One region of the Brevibacillus sp. AG162 genome, then DNA from elsewhere that is predicted to be linked to it. Evidence: predicted binding sites of a transcription regulator. Region 1 holds the regulator's gene; each other region holds the start of a gene.
What was found. The regulator LexA, encoded in region 1, represses DNA repair genes until DNA is damaged. The targets are predictions, from matches to a motif close to CGAACATATGTTCG.

Region 1 (10,067 bases):
CACGGCAAGACTTTTACACGTCTTTATTTATTGTTCGACGGTTGTATATTTAAAATCTCTTCCACCAAACGGGTTGATCAAAAATCCTTTGACTTTTTCATTTTTTATATAGGGTCTTGCGCCATAATACACAGGAGCAATCGGCATTTCCTCCATTAAGATAGTCTCAGCCTCACGCATGATCGCATTACGCTTCGTCGGATCTTTTTCCAAGTAACTCTGGACGATTAGCTCCCGGTATCTGTTGTTTTCCCAAGCAGCGTCATTCGTCCCCACTGTTTTGTCCTTGAAAATTTCCAGGAAATTGATGGGGTCGTTAAAATCAGCACCCCAATTTCGGTAGGCAAACTGATAGTTTTTGGAGCGCTTGTTTTGTAAAAATACTTTTTCCTCCAAGCCACTGATTTTCACATCAACACCTAGACTTCTTTTCCATTGATCCTGAAGAGCTTCCGCCAGCTTTTTCTGACGATCGTCACCTGAACCATATGTGAATGTCACTTCAGGCATCGTCGAAAGCCCCAGCTCCTTCAACCCTTCTGCCAATAACTGCTTGGCTTTGTCTACATCCTCTTGAAAATAGTCATTTCCGCTGAGTTGCATAGAGGGCGGAACCCATGCAAAAGCCGCAGGCACCCCTGTCTGCACGATTCCGTCTACGAGAGGCTGCCGTTGGATTGAATACGAGAAGGCTTGTCGAATCTTTTTATTCGTAAAAGGGGGCATGGTTGTATTAAAGGTGACGGCAACTGTATTCGGATACGGCGCCATTACGACTTTTCCTTCATCTTGCAAAGCGGGGATCACATCGACGGGCAACACATAGGTTGGATGCCCTCCCCAGTCCAATTCACCAGAATCAAACAACGCTTGAGCGGTATTGGTATCGGTAATCATGCTCCAGACGATTTTGTCGAGCTTCACGGCATCTTTATCATGATACTTCTCGTTTTTCACAAGAACCAATTTGTTTTTATGTTCCCACAGCTCCATTTTGAATGGACCGTTGCCCACGTAGTTGTCTGGAGACGCTGCCCAGTCCGGATGTGCCTCCAAGGTCTTTTTATGTAAAGGAAACAATGTCGGGAAAGCCGTCAGCTCGTAAAAAAACGGAGCTGGCGAATTGAGCTTAACCTCAAGCGTAAAATCGTCTAGCGCCTTGACCCCAACGTCTTCATGCGATCCTTTCCCTGTGTTGAATTCCTCAGCCCCTTTAATGAAATAAAGCATATAGGCATATTCGGATGCTGTCTTCGGATCGAGATTTCTTTTCCAGGCGAACTCAAAATCATGGGCGGTTACCGAATCTCCGTTACTCCATAGCGCATTCGTTTTCAATTTAAACGTGTACGTCGTCAGATCCTCGGATACCGTATAACTGTCGGCAATCGCGTTGGCTATTTTCCCATCCGGTCCATAGCGAGTCAATCCTTCAAAACAGGCAGTAATGACATCAAAGGAAGTTCCATCGGAAGCAAGTCCGGGATCTGCTGTCGGAGGCTCTCCACCGTCTGCGTTCCAATTCAATACCATCTCTTTCCCCGTTGGCTGCGTTGGTTGAGATGCCTGATCATTCGGTTTGTTAGGTACAGCTGTTTCACTTGTACTACATCCTGCTAAAACTTGCAGCAGCAAGAAACAGCTCAAAACGAAGCTCATCCTCTTTCTCATCGAGTCCATCCCCCTTGATTCCATTCGATTCCATCCACCAGTAAACGTTTTTGCTTTATCACACTACCATGATAACGCAAGTGTAGACGAAACAAATCAGACGGAATGGCGAAAAACTGATCGCGTATAGACTCATGTTTTGTACAAATTGTCTAATTATTTTGAATTAATTATTGTAGCAAAGAAAAAAGCCAGTCCTTCCTTCGACTGGCTCCAAGTGGTTGAAACGAAACAATTACACCGTTTCCAATAATTGCTCGACTGCTTCCACAACGGTCTTGATATGTTGATCACGAATGTGTCGATGCGTCGTAAAGCGAATGACATACTCGTCAAAATCAACAGCGAGCACTCCTTTTTCCTCCAATCGCTCCAAGAAGGCGACAGCTGTTTGTCCAATCGAGTCCGTATTCACGAGTACGATATTCGTCTCGACTTGCTCGACCTGAAGCGATAGCTGGCGCAAGCCTTTTGCCAATTGCTGTGCCCGTTCATGGTCTTCGGCCAATCGTTCAGTCATTTGAGTCAGAGCGATGATGCCCGGTGCTGCCAAATACCCTGCCTGGCGCAGCCCGCCTCCTAATTTTTTTCTCCACCATCTCGCTTCTTCGATAAACGCACGATCACCAGCCAAAATAGAACCAACTGGAGCACTAAGCCCTTTGGACAAGCAAATCTGAACGGTATCGGCAAAAGCGCTTAGCTCACTGACTGCAACACCTTGGGCCACAGCCGCATTGAAGAGACGGGCACCGTCCAAATGAACGGGAATACTGTATTTTTGTGCGATATCATAGACACTCTTCATTTGCGCGACAGAGATTACCGCCCCGCCAGCGCGATTATGTGTATTTTCGAGACAGATCAATTTTGTGCGAGGAAAATGGATATTGTTGCCCCGAATCGCCCTCTCCACACCCTCTGCACGCAAAGCACCACGTTCGCCAACCAGTGTCCGTGTCTGCACGCCAGCCAATGCCGACATAGCGCCGCCTTCATAGTAAAAAATGTGCGAATCCGCTTCCGCAATGACCTCGTCTCCGTTGACACAATGCGTCAAAACAGCCACTTGATTGCCTTGCGTTCCACTTGTTACGAACAGGGCTGCTTCCTTTCCGAGTATTTCAGCCGCGATCGCTTCCAAACGATTGACAGTTGGGTCCTCCCGGTAAACATCATCACCAACCTCCGCTTCCGCCATTGCTCGAAGCATCTCCTCGGTTGGTTTGGTAATGGTATCGCTGCGCAAATCGATTTTCATAGATGACTCTCCTTCCTCCCTGTTGTCATTCTCTAGACATGTCGTAACACTTTCAACATTGCATCCTGAATTCCCTCTTGCTAAGATGAAGGGGTAACTTACATACAGTTAGGGGATTTGACCTGTGAAACTAAAAATCACGCGTAACGCTGCCAAGCAATTGGCTCCAATCATCGAGCAAGAAGAAGACAAAGAATTGAAACTGCGCGTTTATATTACTCACGCTCACGGTGATCATGCACACTACGGACTCGCTCTGGACAAGCCAACAGAAGAAGATGTTGTGATCTCGACAGACAAAGAGATCGATGTGATCATGAAAAAGGATGAGCCATTGCTAGATGGCGTCGTCATTGATTACCTCTTCTTGCCGCAAGAAGGTTTTGTTATTACCAACCCTTCTAAAGGTAACACAGGCGACCACTAAGCATGATACAGATAAACCCTCTGCTTTTTACAGGCAGAGGGTTTTCTTTGATAATTCGTTTCTTATTCGTCAGTAGCCATGGTGTACAGCTCTGTCGGTAAATCTTTCAGCAACGGTGAAGAAACGCCATCAACCTGCGTCAAAACAAGTCGATGGACCGGACGCGTCATCGCGACATACAATAATTTTGCGTCCCATTCATTATTTTGATAGGCGTCTATATCCAGTAAAATGACCACATCGAACTGCAAGCCTTTCGTTAAAAAAGCAGGCATGACGGTGACGCCACCCGGAAATTGGTTATCCTTGCTGCCTAACAGAGTCAGATCAGCGACCTTGTCTTGCAGGCCTTTATGTGCTTTTTTACTGGCTTGAATGGTTTTCGCTACGATCGCAATCGTTTTGAAGCCTTTCGACTGGTAGGCAGCCACACGCGAAGAGATGTCCTCCCACAGTTGCACTCGTGAACGAGCCTTAACCATGATTGGTTTTTCACCATGCCGCAAAACCGGTTTTGCCAATACCGTCTCTGGCAATTCAATTTGCCGCAACACTTCATTGGCACAGCGCATGATTTCTATTGTCGAACGATAGCTTTGCGACAACGTATAATAGGAAGGAAACAGATGTGCAAAAATCCCCTTCGTCAACTCTTCCCACGCATGAATCCCTCGGTAGCTATGAATGCCTTGCGCAATATCTCCCACGATCGTGAGCGAGTTTCGCTTGGTTGCCAATGCAATCACGGCTATTTCTAACGCACTCAAGTCTTGTGCCTCATCCACGACCGTATGATCAAAATGTTCCGCTTTATTCATTCCTTCAACAATATGCTGCAAATATAGCAATGGCGCGATATCTTCCGGTTCCAATCTCTCCTCTGCAAACAGCGCAGCACTTGACTGCGTCACATCACGAACAACTTCGTCTGAAATGTCAGCAGGTACGAGCTTGCGCAGCAATTCCTCGTCAGCAATCAACTCGCGATAAGCTGCGAAGATCTCCAGTCTTGGAAACGAAGTCAGGTACGTATCCAGTATTTGCTCCAGCATTTTCTCGAATTTGTACAAGCCTTCTTTGTCCAAATCGACTTTTCGCTCTCGCAAATGGGCAAACAATTGCTTGTTCATTTCTTGTTTCAAATGCTTGCGAAGCGCTTCTACCCGGCGATGATACGGCATATTCGCGAATTGCTCCAGGAAGCACTGACGAATAAAATCACCGGGAATGGAAAAGACTTGCTTCGTTTTGTTGTATAAAAAGCTGAGCTTCTTAAAAGGGATTCTTGTTTCGACGATATGCCGAATGTACTGCTCCAGTGCCTCTCGACAAGCGAGCGATCCTTTGAAGCGAAGCCTGTTTCGCGTCATTTCTTGCTGGCGCTCATCCTGCCCCTCTTCGAAGAACAATTGAAGAGGCTTATCTGGACTCACGATTCTCCATCCTTTTGGCAGCAGAGGCTTCACAAGACGCGCTGCCCAATCTACAAAGGTAGACTGTTGAACGTCATCGACTCCCAGCTCAGGTAAAACCTCGGATATGTAGGTAAGAAACATCCGGTTAGGTGCAAACACCATGAACTTTTTGGACATCATGGAATCCTGGTAGTTATAAATCAAATAGGAGAGTCGGTGCAGCGCGATGGTCGTTTTTCCGCTCCCCGCTACTCCTTGCACAACAATGGGTCGTTCTTTTTCCGCCCGGATTATATCATTTTGCTCGGATTGAATCGTAGCGACGATGTCTTTTAGCCTGCTATCGTTTGCCTGATTCAGATTGGCAGCCAAAAACTCATCAATGAAGCCCTCTTGCAAAAATTCGTCGGGATGCCCCATTTCGCGGTTAATCGTTTCTTTTACCGCTCCATCATAGATGCCGACGATCTTTCCGTCTTCAATCGCAAAATTACGCTTTAATCGAACTTCACCACGTACGATCTCGCGTCCCATCCGGTAAAACGCGTCTTTGCTCTCACCAGAGTAATAAAGACCGGCGATAGGCGCACGCCAATCTACGACGACAGAATCAAATGTATCGCTACGTACAATTCCTCGTTTTCCTATGTAGACCTGATCCAGCTCGTAGATTTCATCCTTCAAGAAATCCACTCTGCCGAAATAAGGCTTCTCTCGACCCTGATCTTCCAGGTAGCGCAAATCCTTTGCCTTTTTATAGTTCACGACCTGTTTCACATAGTCATCCGTTGCCTCGCGAATATCATTGCGAAGCTGCTCCATTTCTTCGTCGATCGCTGAAATGGTTTCATCCAGCTTTTTTTGTTCCAATTCATAATCACGATGCTGTGTACTCACATTCATTCCCCCTCACATGTATCGTGTCATTGAACGTATCAGGACCATTGCCTAGCCAACCATATTCCAACCGCACAAGAGAGTAGGCCGACTCCCAAACTGAGAAGAGCGTACAAAGTGCCACGCAACAGGTGACCTTCTCCCCAAAAAGAGACCACTTCCAAGGAGAAGCTAGAGAAAGTCGTAAATCCTCCCATGACACCCGTTGCAAATAAGAGATAGAGCGTTGGAGATAAAATGTCGCGTTCTTTCCCCAGCACGAACAAGATGCCGATGATCAAAGATCCACAAACATTGGCAATCCAGGTTCCCCACGGCCATCCCGGCTGATTCGCGAGCAAAGACAATAGGTAGCGCACAAGAGAGCCAACTGCTCCTCCAACCGCCACAGCTATCCACGCCATCGCTTTCCCTCCCCTGGCTATCAAAACCGTATGTATGTTACAGAAAAAGACACCCTAGCTTCAAGCGAGGATGTCTGTCGTATCAGTAATTGTTATCTTACTGTTTTGGCTTATTTTCTTCAAGGTCTTCCACATAACGGATGGAGTCCAAATTTGCTTTCAATGAAAGCTTAACGGCGTCAATATACTTTTGGCGCAATGCTTTTTGTTCGAGCTTTTCCTCTTCGGTCAAACCTTCTTCGCGAGATTTTTTGACCAATTCGTTAATGCGTTTAATTTCTGCGTCAGATACCACTGCTGGTTCCTCCCACTCTGTAGTAGTGCCGCTTCATTATACCACATACGAATGATCCCGCAAGACAGCCGAACACTTATGGGGTATCAGGAAGGATGAGAGTCTGACCCGGGTAAATCCTGTTGCTCTCTAAACCGTTCGCATCCTTAATCTCTATTATATAGTCACGAACATCCATATGCTGATTTGTATTGTATTGAACAGCTAATGACCATAGGCTATCTCCGGATTGTACAGTTACCTCTCTACCCTTTGGCTCCTCCATTGGCGAAGAAGCAAACACTAGTTCGGTCAACAAGTAAAAAAAGAGAGTAAATGTAATAAGAAACAAGAGAGCTTGTCCTCTCGTGATACCAAAACGAACACGGCGTTCTTCTTTTTTCTCGAAACGATTACGTACTGTCGATGAATTCATGATAATGGCCCCCTCACAAACATACGTTCTGATCACTTGTAACCTCATGATAAATGAGAACATATGTTCATGTCAACAAATAATCGAACTTATGTTTGTCGAACGCAAGCTCCCATGGTATAATATAGGAAAATATGTTCGAGAAATCAGGGGTGTCTTTCTATGTCAAAATTATCGAGTAGACAACAAGCCATCATCGAGTTCATACGAAAGGAAGTTCGTGATAAAGGATATCCGCCATCTGTACGTGAAATTGGAGAAGCTGTTGGACTAGCTTCCAGCTCAACGGTACATGGGCATTTGGCACGTTTAGAGAAAAAAGGCCTCATTCGTCGAGATCCTACCAAACCTCGTGCCATCGAATTGCTATCAGATGAAGATCGTTTTCAAGACAATTTCGAAGACTCTGTCGTCCGTGTGCCAGTAATCGGAAAAGTAACCGCTGGACAACCGATTACTGCCATTGAGGATGTGGAAGAATACTTCCCGCTTCCAGATAATATCGTGACTTCTGACAAGGTCTATATGCTGCGCGTCTCCGGGAACAGTATGATTGATGCCGGGATTCTCGACGGGGACTACGTAATTGTTCGCCAACAGCACGTAGCGAACAATGGTGACATTGTCGTAGCCATGACAGAAGAAGACGAAGCCACCGTCAAAAGATTTTTCAAAGAAAAGAACCACTTCCGTCTCCAACCGGAAAATGCCACGATGGAACCGATCATTCTGGAACATGTCACCATTCTCGGTAAAGTCATCGGTGTCTATCGACTCATTCACTAGTTTCCACGTAAAAAAGGACAGCCGAGGCTGTCCTTTTCGTTTTCTGTATGTTATCTGGCGATAAAAAACCAGATGATCATTGTAACTTGCAAAATGACTTTTACGACCGCACTGCCCAAAAATCCGATCAGTGAGCCTACGCCCGCTTTCACTGCTCGCTCCATTGACTGCTTCTGTACCATCAGTTCTACCAGAACGACAAATACGAACGGCAAGATCAGCATACCAAACGGTGGGAAAACGAAAATCCCGAGGATAATTCCGACCGCAGCCGCAACGGACGACCACTTGGACCCCCCGTACCTTTTCACGAAGTACATGTTCGTCAGTAAGTCAGCACCGTATAGCAGAATGCTTAGAACGACCATTCCCCACCAAAAGGATGCCGGCAATCCCGCTCCCGGATCTGCAATGAAAAAGTGATAGAGCAAAAAGCCCGCCCACAGCAAGATCGTATCAGGTAAAACGGGTAAAAAAATTCCTGCGATGCTTAGCAAGAACAATAACACAACCACGACCCACAAAAATATTTCCATCCACTACACTCCCTTCATCTAGGTATACGAGTAATGACCGATTTCGTTGCGTACTTATTCACTTTTGTCTAAACTATTTTAAAAGAAAGTAGACATGGAGGTAGTCTCATGAGAAATTGGCATGATCTCTCTTACTTGGGCAGAGGAACGATGCGCCAAAAAGCGGCGTGGGCAGCGATTCAACATACGCACATCATGAAAGTACTATCCGATTACCGCCCAGTGCTTGCCGGAACCATCCCATTAGACATTGATGTCAAGGAAAGCGATCTAGACATTATTTGCGAAAGTCATGATCTGGAACAGTTTGAGCAAGCTGTTCGTACAGCGTTTGGCTGCTTGCCCGGATTTGAAGTGACATACCTGGATGTAAAAAGTATTCCCACGTGCGTTATCTCGTTTTTCACAGCTGACTTTTGGTTTGAATTGTTTGCTCAACCGGTGGCTGTCGAAAAGCAAAATGCCTACCGTCATATGGACATTGAAGCACGATTGTTAGACATAGGAGGCTTGGATGCGTACCAACATATCAGATCTCTGAAGCAAAGCGGCATCAAAACAGAGCCTGCATTTGCTCGATACTTTCATATTCCGGGTAATGATCCCTATGAGGCATTGTTGCAATTGGAGCCGTTAACCGACCAGGAATTACGACAAAGAATTCAGCTCCTGCGAAAGGATTAATCTTCGAACAAAGAACCGATGTCTACTTCTTGAATACAGGAAGGATCATCATTTTTGGGACTGCCCACTTTGGTAGATACCGGATACACCGTCATCTCGCTGGAATCATAGGGGGTAAACAGTGACTGTAGCTGCAGCTGATCATACTTCTCCCGATCAAGCCATAAGTCCTCGTCATCTTTCTTTAAGATGACAGGCATTCGCTCATGTATATTCTTCATGAGCTCATTCGCCTTTGTCGTAACAATCGTGCAGGTATGTACTTTTTCTCCCTCTTGATTCGTCCACGTATCATACAGGCCAGCAAAAGCAAATGGTTCCCCGGTCTTCATCATGATCCGCATCGGTTGCTTCCCTGTAATGGCGTTCATCCACTCATAAAAGCTGTCAGCAGGAAGGATGCATCTCTTTCGGGCGAAAAGCTGTTTGAATGCGGGCTTTTCATTTAATGTCTCGCAACGCGCATTGATCATTTTGTAGCTGCTCTTCTCATCGGCAGCCCACGACGGCACTAACCCCCATCTCAACTGACCCATACGTCGCTCGCCACGATTAGCAATAATCGCTGGAATGAACTGACCCGGTGCAATATTGTACCGTGGCTTTGCATCAAATGGAATGACTTCGATTTGGAACCGTTCCTTCCATTTTTCCAAGTTCGTTACGAGAGTAAAACGGCCACACATGCTTTTCCCCTCACACCCTTCCATACTGGACGTCTGCTTTTTCTCTTCTACTTTACTGTTTCACCTGACGTGTCATTTCAAACCTTTTATGCGTGTGAAGTAAGCGGAAAACGAAAATGCTCTCTCTCCATTTTTAACGAGGGACGAACAAATAAGGCATCATCCGTCGTTGTCATCCATGCAGATTGGATCTTTTCATTCTCACTATCCGGCATAAAGTGAAAATGAATGATCGTTGTCTCAGCCGTTACCAAATGAGAAAGGACTGCTTCTATATCAACTGGTTTTTTACTTACTAGATCAAATACATGCAGGTGGTCATCTTCTTGTTCAAATAAGACAATCACATCCTCTTCTTCGACATAATAAATCGCATCCCGAAAAACGAGCAGAAAGTAAAACATCAACAGATGCTCGCTATCCTTGACGCCCAATTTCGATGAAACAGGAATTCGTTTGGCAGCAAATTCCTTCATGATGATAAAATCAACCTCATTATCAACATCTAGCTTGCGCAAGACCGACTTTTTTCCTACTTGCTTTTTCAAATCAGACGCCATTAAGCGAAAACTACTTTCCTGTACTCTCTC
Region 2 (10,067 bases), 190 kb from region 1:
CACAGCTCGATGCGGCGAATCGCCTGATCCAGCACCTGCAGGTACAGATTCCTACAATGAAGCAGGTGTTTGGTCACCAGGAGTACCCCGGCTACGCGTGGAAAAACTGCCCCGCATTCCCAATGACCACATTCCGAACAAATTACGCACAGTTCTTTCAAAAGGCTGTGGGTAAAGTGGACAAGCCACAGCAAGTCCCGGTTGCAATCAGCCTGAATGGCTCGCTGTTATCAGTGACTGGTTTCCTAAAGGATGGCGTGTCCATGCTACCTGTCAGAGCGGTAGCCAATGCTGCAGGTGGAAAAGTGGAGTGGATTGAACAGAAGAAGGACGTTCGTGTGAACGGAAAAGACCTTAACGAGAAGATCATAGCAGGATCTGCTTATGCTCCTGCTCGTGAGCTGGCTACAGCGCTTGGCTTACAAGTTGAATGGGATCAAGCAACTAGAACCGTTGGATTGAAAGGAAGTGTTTCTAAATGACGCTTTTCACCAAGGAGAAGGAGCTGGTTGATCGTTATAAACTATTGCCAGCGCGGATAAGAAACGGATTTGCATTGGTTGGCGGAAAACAGACATGGTCATGGTTGGTATCGCTGATGTATCGCTATGTGCGCGAACGTACATGGAAAATACAAGACAATACTGAATAAAAGACGTAAAAGGCGAAGCATTCTAAGCGTCTTATTGCTAGCAAGTGCAGGTGCTAAAAGAAGCTTACCATACGTCTCTTTGAATGATGCTGAAGTTATATCAAGCTAAATATTGCACAGACCCTCTCTAAGCGTAATTTACTAGAGGGTCTACTTTGCATACATATGTATAATCCATTTCAAGCAACATTGAAGTTGTCTAAGTAAGTATTTTTAATCAGAAAAAATAATTTACATATAAATGAAATCGTTGTAAAATTAGCAATAAATCCCATATAATCTTCAAAGTGTAATTTGTGGGATTAAAAACATAAATTGTGAAGGGGTAGTAAATTAAATGTCTATTAGTGTGTCTCAAAGTGGCTTTTCATCAAAAAACATTCAAGGAATGTATACAGCTAAAAATGCTGCTGTGGCTCAACCAAAAGAAACAGTAACCCAAGGTTTAAAAAACAATGAAACTGACGCTGACAAAGTCCAAATATCTTCTGAGGCACAACAACTTTTTGCAGCTCGTTCAAGTAAACGTGAGCCTGGAACACTTAAAATAGGAGATAATTTAATTACATGGACAATGGAAAAACGCGTGATACATTTAGATAATGATAAGGACCTTAGAAATGCTATTAGTGAAGATATAAATAATGCTGAGAAAATCGCAGATCAAATTAGAAGCGATTATAGGGCGGAATACGGTAAGCGATTGGATATATCATCTGACTCTCTAACTTGGGAAATAATCGGTCATATCTATCCAGGAGAAATAGCAAAAGCACTTAAGAAAGTTGATTTTTTAATTCCAGATTCAATCTCTGAAGGATTAGATTCAATCATTAAACGTACAAAAACAATAGACATGGGGGAAAAGGGCAAAGATGAAAATAGAGAATTATGGGATGAAATGGCTGACCTACCTAATTGGGTTCAAGATACAGTAAAAGAGGCGATAGATCTAGTAAATTAATGATAGAAGAAACATGTTTAAAGCGGAATCTCTTTTCTATTTTTATTTGTAGAACGAAAGAGTTATAGCTATAAAGGAGGGAAACTATGCCGGCTTTTCTTAAATGGTTACTATTCATTGTGCTATTAATTGGAAGTAGTATTCAACTTTTTCTTGATTTGCTTATGGGCGCAGATATTCCGGTAGTACTTGATGATGGGGAGTTTATTAGGTTTATACAGTATTCTGGCGTATTGTTTTCACTATTTATAGTTTTCTTATCTTTACAACGAAAAATCTCAATACTGATCATCAATACTTTTGTTCAAATCATTATAGCTGGTTGGTGGTCAACTAGTTTAGAATCTTCATTAGAAATGGAAACAAGAGTAGACGAGCTAATTTATAGCAGCCTAACGGGATTGGGCAGTTCGATGCTAATAATTACTTATTCCCTTGTTCTTTTAGTTAAATTACTGAAGGAAACCGGGAAAATCAAACTATAATGGCTTTATATACTTAAACGACTCAGCTTATTGTTTGCTTTGGATATTACTCATGTATAGGCCCTCCTTTGGAGAAATCCAGGGAGGGTTTTTAATTTTTATTTGAGGTGCTATAATTTTCAAAAATGTGTAATTTTGGTTGGTATAATTCGAAACATACATGTTGAATTGGAAATGCTCTGATTTCAGTGAAAACCATTGTAGCCTTGAGGTGGAACAAATATGACAAATTGGCACCGACTAAATCCTGGAGACGTAATAAATAATGACGTATTAAGTGAAATATTTAAATGCTCTACACAAGGTGGAATGAGAAGAGCACTAAAGACGAACTCATTAATTATAGTCTCTAATCACGTTGAATCCCTCTATGATGATCGATGGATAAATGACGTACTGCACTATACGGGAACGGGCAGGCGAGGAGATCAAAGCATAACACATACCCAAAATAAAACCCTAAATGAGTCGAATAATAATGGGGTTGAAGTTTACCTATTCGAAGTGTTTAAAGAGAAAGAGTACACCTTTCGAGGACGGGTTCAGTTAGCAGGTGACCCTTATCAAGAGAAACAACCAGATGATGACGGAAAGATTCGCAAGGTATGGGTTTTTCCCGTGACATTGATTGGTACGGGCAAAAATTTTAAGCCATCTGAGGAAACTATTAGACATGCCCATGAAGTTCATGAAAAAAAAGCTCGGCGTATGTCTTTTAATGATCTCGAGAAAAGAGCGAAAAATGCGAGAAAGACATCCTCGAAGAGAAGTGGTACTGTAACTACATACGATCGTGATCCTTATGTTGCTGAGTTTGCAAAGAGACGAGCCGAGGGTATCTGTCAACTATGTGAAAACCCTGCACCCTTTCATAATAAACACGGAGAACCTTATCTTGAAACACATCATGTTGAATGGCTAGCAAGAGGCGGGGAAGATAGCACAGGTAATACAGTTGCTCTTTGTCCCAATTGTCATAAGAAGATGCATATCCTAGATCTAGCCAATGATGTAGAAAAGCTTAAGAGAAAGGCTTTGGAGGAAATCAGTTATGAAACAAATTGAAGTCGTAGGGGCTGTTATAGTGAATGAAAGCAAACAAATTTTATGCGCGCTACGATCTCAAAATATGAATCTAGCCGGCTTCTGGGAGTTTCCCGGGGGAAAGATTGAGCAAGGTGAAGATCCCAAAAAAGCGTTGTATAGAGAAATTAAAGAAGAGTTATCATGTGAAATAAAAGTAGGCGAAATGATCGAAGAGACGGTTTTTGAATATGATACCGCTACTGTCCACTTAAGAACCTTTTTATCGACAGTATTGAATGGGGACCCTAAAGCTCTTGAACATGAGAAGATTGCTTGGGTTTCTGTATTAGATCTAGATCAATTAACCTGGGCACCAGCGGATATTCCAACAGTAGATAAATTGAAACAGCTACTGCTCCACTAAAAAAAGTGGGGCTTTTCTTTTTTCATCACCCGTCATAAAATAAGAACAAACGTTCGCGAAAGGGTGATTAACATGGAGATGATCAACACCGTTATAGATGGCAAACTCCAAGCTGTGCCTGTGTTATCCAACAGTCATCTTGTCGTAATGAGTAAAATCCGTTCTGGATCATGTCCAGGATACGCCCCCGACATTCTTCAGGATCTAATCGATGCTGGATTGGTGGAGGAGACTTCAAATGACCTTATTGTATGAACATCACTATGAGCATGTGGTGACTCCGTTGCTACCGATTGATGCAGATTTGATGGCTGAAATGTATGTCATTATCTATGACTCAGTAAGCAAAGATTTTGCGATCGCCGTCAGTTGGTATGAGAAATGTATTCGTAGGGAATGGGGAGTAGTCAAGAACATCGACCGTGATGAACGGAAAATCAAACTTATACGGGACGATGGCTGCTGGTGGATTCCTATCGATAATTTACTTCAAGTTGAGCGGGTGTAATTAACAATGATTCAACCTGACCAATGGCGAGAAATCCTACATGAATCGATCCTGTATGGCTTGCTGTTTAAGGCACTAGCGATGGATGCACAAAAGCTAAATCAAGATCAACTAAAAATGTCATACCGTCCGGTGTTGGATACCATTTCAATGTGGGCAGAAAGGAAGCATTACGAATATCGCAGCCAGTTTGGGGAACTGGGCGGAAAAATTCACGTTCAGAAAACGACTGATGGTTTATTATACTTTGTTCTTGTGACTGTACGTGGCCGACAGGAAGAATGCATTTATAATGTACATCACTTAAAAGCTGAATGTCAGGTGCGGCTTAATAATTACCTATACGACGCCAAGCAGCAAGCGAACGGGCATGTATAATATGTACCAATGGATTAAAGTAGCAAAAAACCCGCCAAGTGATAACGAGTGGGTTATTTTTGTTACTTTATTTACTATGCTCTATTACTTCAAATGATTGCTCACAAACTTTATTTGTCACATAGTTTTCGTAATTTATAACTTAGTTGGAAATGTTTTGTCGAAAGATGAAGGTGAGTAAATATCATATGAAATCCATTAGAACCGAAAATGTTTTGTCGAATTAAGTGAAATAATGTCGAAACATTAAACTTTATCAAGATATAAGATTGGTAGTAATATGATGAAGCTAAATTGTAAGTATTTGGAGGGACATTTATGGGGTTATCTCGTAGCGAACGTAATGAAGACAGAAGAGATGCAAGATTAGCACGTCGCGAAGCTTTAGAGGTCAAAGCTGCAGCAGCAGCAAAAAAAGTATCCAAAACTGCTAGTAGTACCCAACAAAGTAATACCAACGCAGCAAAGACATCCGTACAAAAAGCTAGTGTAGATAAAGTTGACATTAGTCAAGCCGCAAGAAATTTAGCAGCTACGGTGCCTAAACAAGCTCAAATATCAAATAACACAGGAGTAATGCATGGCCCACCGATTCCACCGAAGACTAGTAGTACCAAAACATCAAATAACACGGGAGCTATGCATGGTCCACCAATTCCACCGAAGACTAATAGTACCCAACAAAGTAATACCAACGCAGCAAAGACATCCGTACAAAAAACTAGTGTAGATAGAGTTGACATTAGTGAAGCGGCAAGAAATTTAGCAGGTATGTTGCCTAAACAAGCTCAAACATCAAATAACACAGGAGTAATGCATGGTCCACCAATTCCGAATAAAAATGGAAAGACGTGGGGTGAGGCAGGCAGTGAAGCTGCAATTAGCACTACTGCTGGAACAGTGGTAACTACCTCAGTTGAAACTGGTGGACAAGCCTTATTAGGTAATTCGTCCCTTCCAGGACCAATATCGAAAATTATTGGAGTAGGTGTATCAACTGCCGATGTTTATTACGATGGGTCCGCAAAACTATCCAATGGGAGCACGAACTTTGGAAGTACCAAAACTCTCAGACAGTCGTTTATAGAGGCTAGTTCAGGGGCAATATTAACTGAATTAGTCTCAACTCGATTATTGGCAGCTGCTACAGCATCATCGGCATTTTCGCAATATGCACCGCAACACTCTAAATCTCAAGTATTTGTATTAGGACTTACTACAAGTTATCTAGTTGCAACTACAGATTCGAAGATTGGATTATCATCAACATTAGGCGAGAAGGCCGAAAAAGAGATTGAACGGGTAAAACAAACATTAGGCGAGAAGGCCGAAAAAGAGATTGAACGGGTAAAACAATCAGGTAATAAAATTAATGAGTATATTGAGCGCGGTAATAAAAAACGTTACAGTGATTTTTCAGACAAAGAAAAGCAAGCAATTGATAAGGCTATGAAGAATGTAGCCGATCAAAATGACAAAATACTAAAAGCAAAGGAAAAATGGGAAGACGCTAATCGTAGAGGTGATGAAGCTGAAAGAAAGAAAGCAGAAAAAGATGCCAGAGATGCTCGGAAGAATGGTGGGAACATAAGTAAAGAAACGAGCATAGATCGAGTTAAAGAGTTGAATGATCAAATCAGAAAAGAGAAAGCAAGATACAATGCAGCTGGAAATATAAGGGATGAAAAAGATAGAAAAAGGATTCAGGACGAAGCACGTGAAAAGGCTAACAATTTAAGAACTCAAGGTGGAACATTAAGATAATATTAAAAAATAGTAGCACCTTCTGTTTTTACAGTAGGTTATAATAACGAAAGTTGACTAGTTGGAGGAATATTATGGGTATACCACGTCATCTCAGAATCATAATTCAAAGTTTATTAGTGGTGAGTTTACTGCTAGGCTGCTCTCAAACGAAAATAGCAGAAGAGACGAATGAATTATTGAAATATGAAGATAAAAATAATAAATTTACTATTTCATATCCAAAAGACTGGACTGTTGACACAACGCGGAAAAATGTAAATGTTCTGTTTAACTCGCCAAAAGAGAGTGAACAAGACGTTTATACAGAAAATATAACCGTAAAGGCGTTTACATTGCCAGAGGAAGCTACATCTCCTATGGAAAACTATAGAGATGGAATGATTGAGACTATTAAGAAGCAGACACCTGGTATTGAAGTTCTTAATACTTCCGACTTAACAATAAATGAGCTTCCAGCTCTTCAGATCCTTTTAAGAGAAAAGCGAGATAATGTAGATTTATCGCATCAAATGACTGTTGTATTTAAAGGCAATATGGGATATGTACTAGGATTTACCTGCTTAGATGGAGAGCTTGACAAATATTCCGCAACAACGGATAAAATAATAAATTCTTTTAACATCATCAATTGAAATATTTTTAATCCATCAGGTAGTAAAAATATGTTTCTCCCAAATTTGAATAGGTATTTTCTTTAGACCCTTCGAGATATGTTAAGTAAAGTCGTCGGTAATGATATCATTGGGAACCTCACCCTGTCATAAAAAGGGTAGCGTGCTGCTTTCTTTCATCAAACAAAAGAGCCCTTCGGATAAGAGAAGGGCACTTTGATTTTTTATTCCTTCATTAATAGATCTAAAATAGGAGCGATTTTATTTAAGTAATTATCGGGTGGAGTCTTGCGATCATGTTCCCAGTCGAACAGTGTACGTTCATGTACCTCTAAAAGCTTAGCGAATTCCCTCTTTGTATACCCATGAAATAAACGTGCTTTTACTATGCGTTCCCCTAAAGTTGATTCCGGCAGTTTCTCAAAACAACCGAGAAAAGCAACTGAGACACCAAGCACTTTGGAAAGTCGTCTTAGACTAGGAGGCGATACTTTCAATTTATTAGCTTCTGCTAATCCAATTGTTCTTGTACACAATCCTGTGGCAGCGGCAAGATCAACCAAGTACATCTGTTTTGCTGTACGTGCTGCTCTAAGACGGCCACCAGGACTATCATCTATCATGTCTATAAATGGAGAAAAGGGTGTTTCCTTTTTGTATGTTATTCCAAGGGTATTATCTTCAACCTTGTCCTTGCGGATTCTACGGTACTCGAGAGAAGCAAACCTGCTCATGCTCTCCCCAACAAATCTACAAATACCGGTCAAAGCTCTCGGGTCCCCTGCTAGACCGCATCGACCTGCACATCGAGGTGCCGCGAGTGCCAGTTCAACTTCTTCACAACAGAAAAGCAGAGGAGTCCTCGAAAGACATTCAACAACGAGTAGAACAAGCGAGGGCTGTTCAATGCGCAAGATACCACTACCGTCCGGGATGTCCTTTTAACAGCGTGATGAATGGCGAAGAACTGCGACAATTTGCTCAGCTGGATAAGGAAGGACAAGAGATGCTGCAGCTTGCCTTCGAGACATTAGGTTTGAGTGCAAGAGCCTACGATAGAATTGTGAAAGTGGCGAGAACGATTGCAGATTTAGATGGCGCTTCCCGTGTAGATGCTGCACATGTAGCAGAAGCGATTCGCTACAGAGCTTTGGATCGAGGGCTACTTTTTTAAGAGTGCTAGTTATACAAAAAAACCGATAAGTTTAAACGTCTCAGTGCCAATACCTCAAAGGTATGAACATTTAACATCCTTGCTAGTGTAGAAAGAAAGAACATAGATGCGATGAGGAAGAACCAATTATTTTCATTTTTTATGCGCTATAGATGTAAATGTTAACCTCATTCAGACTCACTAGTTTCATCAAACAATGGCTTATCCTTAGCAGTAAATTCTAATCGTAAATGAATACGGTACAAGATTTCAATTCCTTCAGCAAATCCAAGCAAGAATATAGAAGGAATGACGGAATAAAACACACTGGTTAGAAAATGGAGAAAATTATCATTAAGATCGTCGAACCAAATAAATAACCCAACGATAAAACCAACTATACTAATAATAAACGCGAGAATCCGAATCCAACGAGCGTATTTATTTGTATAGCGTTTGAACAATACTCTCAGCTCCAAAGTATCCGATTTTGTGAAAAGTAGAAATCCTCAACATTTTTGGTTAAGAAAACAGAATAGCGCGTAGTTATCACTCACATCATTACATTTAGTCTCAAGTCAGTGGCATCCACTTTTTATCTTTTTCATCATCGTATGTAGGCTTTCTAACAAATGGTCTGCCGTGATCGTCGCAGGCTCCAAAACGAATAAAGTTTCCCTGTGCCTTTCGTAGGGATACTTTGTTTGCGCCCCTATCTGAATCTGGTTCCATAAATTGAAAGGGATCATCCTCCCAGAAACAAATTGGACAGATATCGAATTCTCCGTCATGACAGAGCGTTTTATAACCGCAACATGGACAAGTAAATTTTGCATTCATTTGATTTTGCTCACTTCCTAAATCCAAGAGATAATTTTCCCAACAGTGAATAAACTATCTTGCCATAATGAGCAATCCATAAGAAAAAAAGATCCATACAATCAGCAACGATCCAAAGACTGCATTTCGCCTATAATCCTTATTGTTGACAATTTTCTTCATAATAAATGTAAAGTTAACAAAGAACAAAATAGCCAGAATAGGATTAAGGTATATCGCAGTAAAAATAATGAAACCCATATTAATCACCTCATCCAAATTATACCATATATGCCTGGGTGATTATCAATATGCGCTCAGTTAGTCTGCATGTGCCTCGTAAATGAACGCACCACATACAGACTAAGCACTTCACTACCGAGCAATGGGGATTTTCTACACATAACCCTATACAACCGTAACCACATAAAACACAAACTCCCCGCAATCCCCACTATCCCAAGGCCGCCAATACTTCAAAGAAATCGACGTCATTCCTCGCCGCAAAGCCTGGAAAGACATCACCTGATGCCCTTCTTGCCCAATACGAGCCGGTGATGATGGAGGAACAAAATGATTCGCAAGCAACGATAAAAAGCGAGTATCCACTGGATTAGACAAGTCCCATTAGTAGCCGCTTGAGGGATTTGCCACTAGCGTAATTGTGAACAAGTGGCCTTCCTGCACTTGTAGTGTATACGTTGAGGTCTTGACCACTGGCCTTCCTTCCTCCTTTTGGATGAAGTGGATATCCATTTTCCATACCATATGAAAAAAGTTTGATAGCTGCTAACGACAAAACAAGCAGTTAAAATTTTATTTTCATTCATTTCATGTGATCCAATTCGTTTACAAGTTGTGGAATTGCTTGATACATCTATCATTTAGCGAAATGATTATGATAGAAAATAGCCATTATACGGACAATGTTCCTAATTAATTTGAAACAATTAGTATGATCTGGAAAGGAATATGCAAGATGTTGGCGAATAAGTAGGGACAAAGACATATATTGTCGAAATGTCTGCTGTTATTTGTAATCTTTATTACCTAGTTATTGTTATGGCTAGAAATATCCAGAGTGAGTAGAATTTCTTTTGCTCGTGCATGTAGGTACATTTCCCAGCACTTCCATGGCGCAGAATATCTCGCGCATGGAAGAAGCTTTTTCTTTGTGTTCATACTTGCTAGGAAAGGGAAAGGAAAATTGATGGAGAGCATTGCAGAATTATTTAAGAAAAAAGAGTACTACCACGCATTTCAGCCTATATGTCAACTTC
Region 3 (10,067 bases), on a different contig from region 1:
GGACACGCTTGAAGGTACGACAGAGGAAGCTGGCAATGTGGGATCTGCCGCCGAGCAATTAAGCGAATCTGTGCAAAAAGTGGCTCAATCAGCCGTCTCTGTCGCAGAGAATGCTTCCACTACAATCGAGCAAGCGACGATGGGCAAAGATATTATCCAAGAGTCGTTGACCAGCTTTCTTTCCATGGCAGATGAATTCCAAGAGATGCAAACAAAAACTTCTCAGTTAATGGCGTCCATTGCAGAAGTTTCCCAGGTCGTCCAAGTCATACGCAATATTGCCGATCAAACCAATCTTCTTGCATTGAACGCGTCGATTGAGGCAGCACGTGCCAATGAACACGGGCGTGGCTTTGCTATCGTGGCAGATGAAGTGCGAAAGCTCGCTGAACAGACCAAACAATCCGTTCAAAGCATTACAGCCACAATGAACAATGTCCAGAATGAAGCTGTCCAGGTAAAAGAAACGGCCACTCTCATGAGTGACCATTTTAACGATAAAGTGAATCAGACACGTGATGCGATTGGAATATTAGGAGAGATTGTGCAAAATATTGAGACTGTCGGGCATTCTACTGGACATATCGCAGCATTGGCACAAGAGCAGTCGGCTGCCACAGATGATATTTCGATGCGCATATCGCAAGTCCTGACGAATATGGAGCAGGTATCTTCGCACGTCTCGAATGCAGGTAAAAACGTCTATGATGTTGGCGCCGGCATAAACAGCCTGCACAAGCTGAGCATCACGCAAACGAGCCACTTAAAGACTAAGCATTACTTGCGAATCGTCAAAACCGACCATCTCTTATGGAAATGGTGGCTGTACAACTTCATGCTTGGGTATCACCACATTGATGAAAAAGAACTCGTCGACCATCATCAATGCCGCTTGGGGATTTGGTATGACGAGGCCCTGAACAATCCATCCGTGAGCACCTTGCCCTCTTTCAAGCAATTAGTTGCGCCTCATCGACAGTTCCACGAAACTGTTCGGCGGATTTACCACTTGGTCAAGCAAGGAAAACTAGAGGAAGCAAAAGCTGCTTTTGATGAGCTAGAAGATATCTCACAACACATTCTCCACCTACTGGATCAGTTAGCCAAAGAAGTTTCCTAAAGCTATTATCTATTCGTCTTTTTCTTGCCCGGCTGCCTTTTGGAGGCAGCTTTTTTTGTTTGGACACGTTTTAACTCTGCGGGAGATAGCGGTCTGGTACGAGCGGTGTTTCGCTGTACTCTTTTTGCTTTGGCAACTGACCTGCCGACTCTCCCTGCTGATCTTGCTATCCCGACGCCAAACGCTTGCAAGGCCCAGACAACCGGATACGAAATCGAGAGCCTGCCATTGGCTGAACCGGCAAAATTCACAGCTGCAGCGTAGTTGCCCGCAGTCAGCCAAACAGAGCCGGAATCTCCAGGCAAGGAAATGGGAACCGTACTTCTGATGACCGTCTGATTCCGAAAACGGATAGTCCCCAGTCCTCCGTAGTTCCCGTAGCTGACATCAATATCGGTGTGGATCGATTCAACCGTTCCCCATGTCAGCCCTGATGAACGGCCCACTTTTTTCAATCTGCGCCCGATGCCATACGAACGAATAACACCTGGCACTCTCCCTACCGTTGCATAACGAGGGGCAAGAAGTCGATTCGAAGTGGGGATACTAATCGCTGCATCTATTCGATTCACTGCATTTCTCCGAAGCCGAACATACCGATACAAGCGTCCGACTCGATCTCTCCCTGAACGACCACCGTCTGCTCCACCAGGCTGGATGGTCTCGGTATAGCCGCTCGTATTGTTACGATTCAGGACGTGATTGTTGCTCAACACGTACCGTTGGCCTCCTCGCGCAACGATTAACCCAGCCGTTCCGGACCCCCCTGGGTGGCCGATGCTGTATCCAGCGATCACAGGTCTGATTCTGCTGCGATAATTCGTTGCAGAGGGTCGTACAGCAGGATGACAATGGCACCGTCCAGAGGTGACGGTTCGAACAGGAACGGATACATGTGCTGTCGCCGTCTGTCTTTTGACAAGGACGCAGCTCGGGCATCTCTTCTTCACAGCAGCACTTGCATTAACGGTATACATCACAATGCAAGCGCCGCCTTTTTTGTTTTTTCCATTTGCGTAGCCAATCCCGATGCCAATTACGCCCGGCATTCGCTTCCATCTTTTGAGCAAATGCTTCTTGGCCAGGAGCGCTTCCTGAAAGGTTGCCATGGCACCCCTTCCTTTCTGTAGGTAAGTTTGCTTTACATGGTCATCGTATGTAAAACTTGGCCAGCACTGTTGGACGCTTGTCATTGTGGGGAAGCCTTTTTTAAAAACCTCTTGTTCGAGCTGTCGTGGTGGGAGGAAACAGGAGAAAACGCTCCAGCTTCTTGGGCCACCCCCTGTGGGATGGACTGCCCGGCTCCATGAAAAAAAGCGAAACCCGCGTCCAAAGTGGTCTATTCAGGAGGCATCTCAGAGGTGGACGCTAAAAGCTTGTTTCTCTTTTTTTCATTGCGCCTCGGTCGGTGTCCCAAAGATCTTCGCTGTTTTCTCCTGTTTCCTCTACAAGCTTCCCTGATAAGAGGGTTTTAAAAAGCCTTACTAGATTGAAGAATGTAATCAGCTACGCCAGAGAAGAATATTTCCAGACGTAGCGACTTGTGGAGTCCTACCGAGCGGAGAAGGGATTCGCGGGCAACAGAAACGCAACCGTGCCCACGCTACGAAGCGGCTACCACTTTTGCGTTTCCCCGCGAATCCCTTCGGAGCGGGCAGTCCATACTTCCCCGAAGGACGGAGCCTGGAGCCTAGACTGGAAATATTCTTCTCTCCACCGCAGCCACTTTACAAAGAAAAACCGCCACTCCCTGTATAACCAGGAAATGGCGGTTCATTATCTGATGATGTTAAGACGCTTCCGAAACAGTTACATTTGCTGGAGCAGTCTGAGATGCTTTTTTATTCGTGTGAACGAGCAAAATATTCAAGATGACTGCGGTCAAAGAACCTGTCACGATACCATTTTGCAGCATCATTTTTGCCAAAGTAGGCAGTTGATCAAACATCGCCGGAACCGCAGCAGAGCCTAGTCCAACAGCGATACTGCAAGCAGCGATCAGCAGATTTTCGTTTTTGTTCAGGTCAACCTGCGAAAGAATATTGATACCAGATGCAACTACCATCCCGAACATGGCGATCATCGCTCCACCCAATACCGCATTAGGAATGACCGTTGTCAAAGCAGCCAGCTTCGGCAGTAATCCGAGAACAACCAGGATTCCACCGGCACCAATCATCACGTCGCGCGATTTAATGCCAGTCAAGGAAACCAGACCGACGTTTTGCGAAAAAGCCGTGTAGGGGAATGCGTTGAAAATGCCGCCCAGTACAATGGCGACCCCTTCCCCGCGCAAACCTTTGACTACATCTTGATCCGTTACTTTTGTATCCGTCACTTTACCGAGTGCAAAGTAAACGCCTGTGGACTCAGCCATGCTGATGATGTTGACAAGAATCATGGTAACAATGGCCACAATACTGAACTGTGGTGTACCGAAGTAAAACGGTTCAACCACGCTAAACCAAGAGGCTTCCGCAACACTCGCGAAGCTGACCATCCCCATCATGTAAGCTACAGCCGTACCGACAATCAACCCGAGCAATACAGAAATCGCACGAATAAATCCGGTAAAGAAACGATTAATAAGCAAAATGATAACCAACGTTCCTAAAGCCAAAAGCAAATTGTGCGGTTGTCCAAAGTCCGGCATGCCTTGTCCGCCAGCCGCGTTGTTCATCGCAACAGGAATGAGCGACAGTCCAATGATCGTAACAACTGAACCTTGTACCACGGTTGGGAAAAAGCGCAGCAGCTTGCCAAACAGTGGAGCTGCCAAGACAACGAATATACCCGATACGATAATGGCACCGTAAGCGGTCGCTAGATTACTCGTAGAAGCAATCGCGATAATCGGTCCTACTGCTGTAAACGTACAGCCTAGCACAACGGGAAGGCGAATCCCTGTATAACGCGTGCCAAGGACTTGCAAGAGCGTCGCGATTCCGCATGTGAAAAGGTCGGCAGCAATCAAATAAGCGATTTGCGTCGGAGTCAGATTCAAAGCACCACCGATAATCAACGGTACGACGACGGCTCCTGCATACATGGCAAGAATGTGCTGTAAGCCCAAAGTAACAATCTTATGTTTGGCTAGCATGAGTGAACCCTTACCTCCTATTCATTTTTTGATTATACGCGCGCAGGCTCTTCTTCAATAAAGTGAATGCCTTCTGGTGACATCGATTCAATACGTGCCAATGATTCGATTCGTACGCCAGCTTGCTCCAAGAGACCGCGGCCTTCCTGGAAGCTTTTTTCAATAACAGCGCCAACCCCGACGAGATGAGCACCGGCATCTTTGACAATATTCGTAAGCCCTACCAGAGCAGCTCCCGTAGCCAAGAAGTCATCGACAATCAATACGCGGTCTTCTTTGGACAAGTACTGACGGGAAACACTGATTTGATACGTTTCCTGACGGGTAAAGGAATGAACAGGAGCAGAGTATACTTCCTCTGTCAGCGTGACAGCTTTTTTCTTTTTCGCGTAGATAAAGGGAACACCCAATGCAAAGGAAGTCGCCATAGCAAAATGAATTCCACTTGCCTCAATCGTCACGACTTTTGTGATGTTTTCACCAGCGAACAGCTCGGCAAACCGCTGCCCGATCTTCATCGTCAATTGTGGATCTACCTGGTGGTTCAAAAACGCATCCACCTTCAAAACGGATGCCGACAGTACCTTGCCGTCCTGTACGATGCGCTCTTGTAATTCTTTCATCAATTCTTCCTCCTCGGATATGGTTCCGGCCACGTTGATACCTGCGGCCTGCTGAAATATAGAAAGCCCAGAGCGGACAGTGTCACAAGCGGGCTACGTAACAAACCAACGCCAAGTGAAACTGTCCCTCTGGGCTTTTATCCCTTAGGTGTGACACATCAATCGTGCCTGCGTCGCTCGGACCAGCTTTCTTTCACCCTATTATTGGAATAGGAAAGAAAGAGACGGAACCCTAGACACACTTTCACTCGTAGTCAGATGATTTACGGTCACCTGGTAGAAACGGTTGGGCCTTATTCCCAAAATTATACGAGCTACCTATCTATTTATTTCGAAATGTAATAACGAGTATTGACCAAATCTATCATAACTCCCTCGTTGTGGGCAAGCGTTAATTTTTGAAAGAAAAAGGAAGCGCTTACTTGTACAAATAAAGGAAAGAGCCCTGATTTCTCAAGGGCTCTCGTACTTATCTCTTCGGTTTTTTCTGCCGCATTTGAACGTTGATCTTCTTCCATTTATCCCTTTCAGCGGCAGCAAGCCTCGCGTCTTCTTTGCGTGCCAGATGTGCCAATTCGCGTTGAAGCTTCAGGTAACTGTCAAAGCGTGCCTTTTCCAATGACCCTTCATGGATGGCAGCTTGAACAGCACAGCCAGGCTCGCGCATATGCTTGCAATCATTGAAACGGCATGTTTCCGCAATGGACTCGATATCGTCAAAGGCACCGCGGAAGCCTTCATCTGCCTCCCAGAGCTGCAGCTCCCTCATGCCTGGTGTATCGATCATCAGAGCACCACTCGGCAATCGGAACAGTTCGCGATGTGTCGTCGTATGGCGGCCACGGTCATCACCTTCACGCACGCCACTGACTTTTTGCATCTCCGCTCCGCTCAATTTATTGATCAACGTGGATTTGCCAACACCAGAGGAACCCATCAAGGCAATCGTCTGCCCCTCGCCCAGATACGGTGCGAGCTGATCCAGTCCTTCTCCCTGCTCAGCACTGACTACGTGAACAGGTACTCCGATCGCAACTGATTCTACCTCTGCCATGCATGCATCCAGATCGTCACACAAATCTGCTTTGGAAAGCACAATCACCGGATTGGCTCCACTTTCCCACGCAAGAATGAGATAACGTTCCATCCTGCGTAAATTTAAATCATTATTTAAGGAATTCACGAGAAAAACGGTATCGACGTTAGCCGCCACAATCTGCTCTTCCACAGTATCCCCAGCTACTTTGCGGGAAAACTTGCTCTTACGTGGAAGAAGTCCGTGGATGGAGGCTTTCTTTTCCTCTGGGCGGGCACTGATCACTACCCAGTCCCCGACAGCCGGAAAATCTTCTCGTCCGATGGCTTCATAACGAAGCTTACCCGTTACTTCGCCCAAGAGTTCGCCATGCTCACTCCACAGACGATAAATACGTTTATGTTCGAGTGTGATACGTCCCACACTGTAGCCTTGCTCGGCATAAGGGGCAAAATGATTAGCAAAATACTCATTCCAGCCCATAGATTGCAATACTTGTTGATTGGTTAGTTGATTCACTGCGGATTCCCCCTGCAATTGGTTAAATATATGGCTATCAGCCAGAACCAGTCACAGTCGAATCCTCATTTGGTGAACGGTATTACTGTTCGCTTGAAAGGAGGATTCCTGTGACCCCGACTACGACACTCTGAACAAATTTGATGGCTACCATAAAACATCTCTCCTTTAGCAAACCTACCATTCAGGTTTGGAATCATATTTCCCAATTATTGTACCATAATGAAACAAAATGCAACAGCGTCAATCTCCCCCGCCGCCGCCTCCTCCTCCGCTATCTCCGCCACCACCGCTGTCTCCACCACTTCCGCTACCGCTGTCATAGCTATCCCAACGATCGTCTGAGTCGTGATTTCGATGATGGTGATTGTGATTGCTGTCTACATAGAAGGCGCCGCCTCCGCTGTCTGAAGAGGAATGAGAGCGCCTACTTCCGCCTTTTGTGGCTTTGGACGCCAAGACAAATACTACGATCAAAAACATGATGACAATGACCATAAAGAACTCCATTGTTGTCCCCGCCCTTCCTCTTTTTTGAAGTTGTTTACCTATTTAGTATAACATAGTATGGCTGGAATAGGCTGGGGGCATGGAGGGTGATTCCTTTTCATCCGGTAAAATGTCCAGACACAGGTACGATCGCCAAAATGTTATCCAACATAAATACACGATACGCCTTCCTCATATAACAGTATGCTTTCAAGCTCCCTTTGTTCACATCGATTTGCACCACACGAATCGTACGCCTGCTAGCCTCTCCATCCTTCTTCAAATAGATGATCTCCACTGCTTGCTGCCGCGCCGCGTACCTTCTCAACTCCAGAATCATCAGGCTGTCACCACCACAAAATGTGTCTTCTTGTTGTTGAGATCATCATACCAAAAGAGAACGCACGTTCGCAAATTAGTTTACAACACCTAATTATTGCCTCAACAAAAAAAGGCATGCGCCCTAAAAATGGACACATGCCTTATGCTTGTTACAACTCAGCGCCTCCTAAGCGCACGTCCGAACACAATCAGAATCGGTGCCAACAAGATGGCCGCCGCAACCAGCGAAGCGCGAATCGAAAAACGGGTCCCAATCCATCCGACAGCCGGACCACCTGCCGTTTGTCCCAAGGCATTGGACTGGCCCATCATCGACAAAACCGTCGCCCGCACACTGCTCTCAATGTTCAAATTCAGCCACGTATCATACAGCGGACTGCTTAATGACTGGATCACACCGATCAACAGCAATGCTACTAATGCCCAGCTAAAGCTAGGGGAAAAGGCAAAAGCAATCATCGCTGCAATTTTGAGTCCCGTCAACATGAACATCCCCACAAGGACAACCCGCTCATTGTTCACATCCAGCCTTTTTTCCACAACGCCTACGACGATGAGGCCGAGTAAGCTTGCGAGTGCGGCAATGATCCCGAACCACATCGGCATCGAAATAGCAGCGAGCTCTGGAAAGCCAATTTCTGCGATCAAATGCGCTTCCCACAATCGGTCATACCCTTCAGAAGCCGCACCCGTAAATAGCGTCACGAACAAGATCAGCATGAGAATCGGCTGACTGCGAATCACTTTGGCACCCGAAGTCCACGTCTGAATCATTTCCTTCACGTGGGAAGCACCTTGCTCACGCTCACGAGGAACAAAACCGGTCTCCTTCATGAACAGAATCAAAAAGATACCAAGCCCCATATACATGAGGCCACCTATGAGGTAAGGCAAGTTAGAAGCGAGTGTTGCCAATGCCACACTGAGTGCAATCCCGAGCAGATTCCCAAACAAGGAGTAGCGCTTGGCCTTCATGAAAATTGTACCGATCTTCTCTTCTCCAACCTCATCCACAATCCATGCAGTATCCGCTCCACTGATAAACGTATACCCGAGACCACTGATAACTTGCGAAAACAGCACCAAGCCGAAGACAGAAACCAACGGTATCCAAGCATCAAGCGCAGGGACGATCCCCTGCATCGCAAATCCGATTCCCAGCAAAAACATCCCGATAATGACGGAGCGACGGCGACTGTACGTATCCGCCACTACACCTGTTATCCCTTCAAATACCAACACGGATAACTCCAATACTGTCCCAATCAATAGCAATTCAAACGGGTTAAAGCCCAGTGTCACAATGTAGTAAAGCGCATAGGTCGTGAACATGGTCGTATTGGCAAGGGAAGTCAAAAAACTTTTGATCGTATATACTTTTGTCGCATTCATGAACATGGAAGCAGTATCCACCTTTTTTAGGCAGATGACGCGTTCCGTTTTCACATACTGATCGTTACTCTACAATCCTCTACTGTGCAAAATGCGTACGCGTCATGCTGCCACTCTTATTTTTCCTTCCTGTGTACTTGCTTGCTCTGAATAGTGTTTTTAACATGTGATATACACCTCCGAAAGTAATTACAGCTATTATAGAATTCTTTCAATTGCCACACAATGGAAAAAGCTGCGCAGCATGATTGGACACACTGCACAGCTTGATTATGAAGCACTTACGCTTTTTTTCTAAACAGGCCAACAATGGAGATCAGCAACGCCAAACCGGAAAGTACCAATGGCAAGGTGTTGTTGCTGCCTGCACCCGCCGCTTCCCCGGCAGGAGCGGCTGCTGGCTTTTGTTCTTGTCCATGCTCGTGCCCTGCTTCGCCTACACCAGCCTTAATGGTAGTGACAGACGCTGGCGTTTTGGAATCCTTGTCCCCTGTCCATTCCACAACCTCGCCATTTGCATAGGTCTGATAAGCCTTCCAAGCCAATTGACCCTCTTCTTTCGGGTTTGCCCCCACAAACGTGAACTCTTGGAATTCATGCGCCTTGATTCCGCCTTCTGTTGCTGTCCACACAAGCGCTGTGTTCACACCGTCTTTATCTTTTTCGAACTCGTAGGACCAGCCCGGAATCGGCTGTACGGAATTCACCTTCACACCTGCTGGGAATTCCAGCTTCACTTTTGTCGTGTTGACGTCTTTTTCTACCGGGACACGCACGGTGTATTTTTCATAGGAGCCTGTAGTTGCCTCTTTCGGATATACGTTCACGTGTGCTTGTGCTGCTGTCGCCAACGTCAAAACTGCACCTGCTACCAGTACACTGCTCATCCATTTTGTCATCTTCATCGTATGAAATCCTCCCCTAGTTTGAATCTGTTTGAATCACGGCCTGATTATTTGTCGTAGCAGTCGGGTAGTTGATCTGGCTCATCCAAAGTCCAGCCAGAACAGCGATAATCCCGAATACAATCTCCCAACGCAAGTAAGATGGCTGCAAGGAGTTTTTCGTCCGCCAGCGTCTTGTTTGCCTAAAGGCTAGAAGAAGCATGAGGCAGACACTTGCGATTTTTCCGTATAACAGATAGCTCCATGCCGTTGCACTCTGGAAAATGCTCATGACATCCGTCTGCACGATGAGCATGACAACACCCGTCGCGACAGCAAGCACAGACGCCACAGCAACTGTCTGCAAAAAGAATCTCTTGAACGACTCCTGTCCTCGTTCGGCCGCTTTGACTGTGAGTAGCAAGTAGACAAGCGCCCCCATCCACACGGCGACCGTCAAAACATGCAACAGTCTCAGTACAAGGGACAGCCAGACAGGAGCAATGCCCCATGCATGACCACCAAAAGCTTGTGCGCTGATCACGAGAACCCAGATTCCCAC

Region 2: the regulator LexA is predicted to act here: its motif matches at 3,594-3,607, upstream of FB479_RS02950 (YolD-like family protein).
Region 3: the regulator LexA is predicted to act here: its motif matches at 7,285-7,298, upstream of FB479_RS17760 (WYL domain-containing protein).

What each region holds. Positions count from the first base shown of each region.
Region 1 covers NZ_VFNO01000001.1:786,556-796,622, reverse strand. Annotated here, with positions in the region: gene FB479_RS03910 (peptide ABC transporter substrate-binding protein) at 28-1,671, opposite strand; gene ltaE (low-specificity L-threonine aldolase) at 1,907-2,932, opposite strand; gene FB479_RS03900 (HesB/IscA family protein) at 3,057-3,359, shown strand; gene FB479_RS03895 (HelD family protein) at 3,422-5,671, opposite strand; gene crcB (fluoride efflux transporter CrcB) at 5,710-6,075, opposite strand; gene FB479_RS03885 (DUF896 domain-containing protein) at 6,173-6,370, opposite strand; gene yneA (cell division suppressor protein YneA) at 6,447-6,785, opposite strand; gene lexA (transcriptional repressor LexA) at 6,948-7,571, shown strand; gene FB479_RS03870 (DUF456 domain-containing protein) at 7,622-8,107, opposite strand; gene FB479_RS03865 (DUF4269 domain-containing protein) at 8,216-8,791, shown strand; gene FB479_RS03860 (SOS response-associated peptidase) at 8,788-9,477, opposite strand; gene FB479_RS03855 (GNAT family N-acetyltransferase) at 9,564-10,067, opposite strand, start outside.
Region 2 covers NZ_VFNO01000001.1:596,557-606,623, forward strand. Annotated here, with positions in the region: gene FB479_RS02920 (N-acetylmuramoyl-L-alanine amidase) at 1-482, shown strand, start outside; gene FB479_RS30350 (hypothetical protein) at 479-652, shown strand; gene FB479_RS02925 (hypothetical protein) at 990-1,616, shown strand; gene FB479_RS02930 (hypothetical protein) at 1,703-2,101, shown strand; gene FB479_RS02935 (HNH endonuclease) at 2,324-3,166, shown strand; gene FB479_RS02940 ((deoxy)nucleoside triphosphate pyrophosphohydrolase) at 3,153-3,551, shown strand; gene FB479_RS02950 (YolD-like family protein) at 3,790-4,059, shown strand; gene FB479_RS02955 (YhjD family protein) at 4,066-4,437, shown strand; gene FB479_RS02960 (hypothetical protein) at 4,756-6,201, shown strand; gene FB479_RS02965 (PsbP-related protein) at 6,276-6,836, shown strand; gene FB479_RS30820 (helix-turn-helix domain-containing protein) at 7,040-7,549, opposite strand; gene FB479_RS02975 (magnesium chelatase subunit ChlI family protein) at 7,636-7,989, shown strand; gene FB479_RS02980 (hypothetical protein) at 8,157-8,432, opposite strand; gene FB479_RS02985 (CPCC family cysteine-rich protein) at 8,542-8,808, opposite strand; gene FB479_RS02995 (protease inhibitor I42 family protein) at 9,196-9,408, opposite strand; gene FB479_RS03000 (EAL domain-containing protein) at 9,998-10,067, shown strand, end outside.
Region 3 covers NZ_VFNO01000005.1:310,184-320,250, forward strand. Annotated here, with positions in the region: gene FB479_RS17730 (protoglobin domain-containing protein) at 1-1,120, shown strand, start outside; gene FB479_RS17735 (chymotrypsin family serine protease) at 1,126-2,229, opposite strand; gene FB479_RS17740 (nucleobase:cation symporter-2 family protein) at 2,910-4,220, opposite strand; gene FB479_RS17745 (xanthine phosphoribosyltransferase) at 4,253-4,843, opposite strand; purine riboswitch at 5,075-5,176, opposite strand; gene rsgA (ribosome small subunit-dependent GTPase A) at 5,313-6,398, opposite strand; gene FB479_RS17755 (hypothetical protein) at 6,642-6,908, opposite strand; gene FB479_RS17760 (WYL domain-containing protein) at 7,006-7,227, opposite strand; gene FB479_RS17765 (MFS transporter) at 7,386-8,627, opposite strand; gene FB479_RS17770 (YcnI family copper-binding membrane protein) at 8,903-9,526, opposite strand; gene FB479_RS17775 (copper resistance CopC/CopD family protein) at 9,543-10,067, opposite strand, start outside.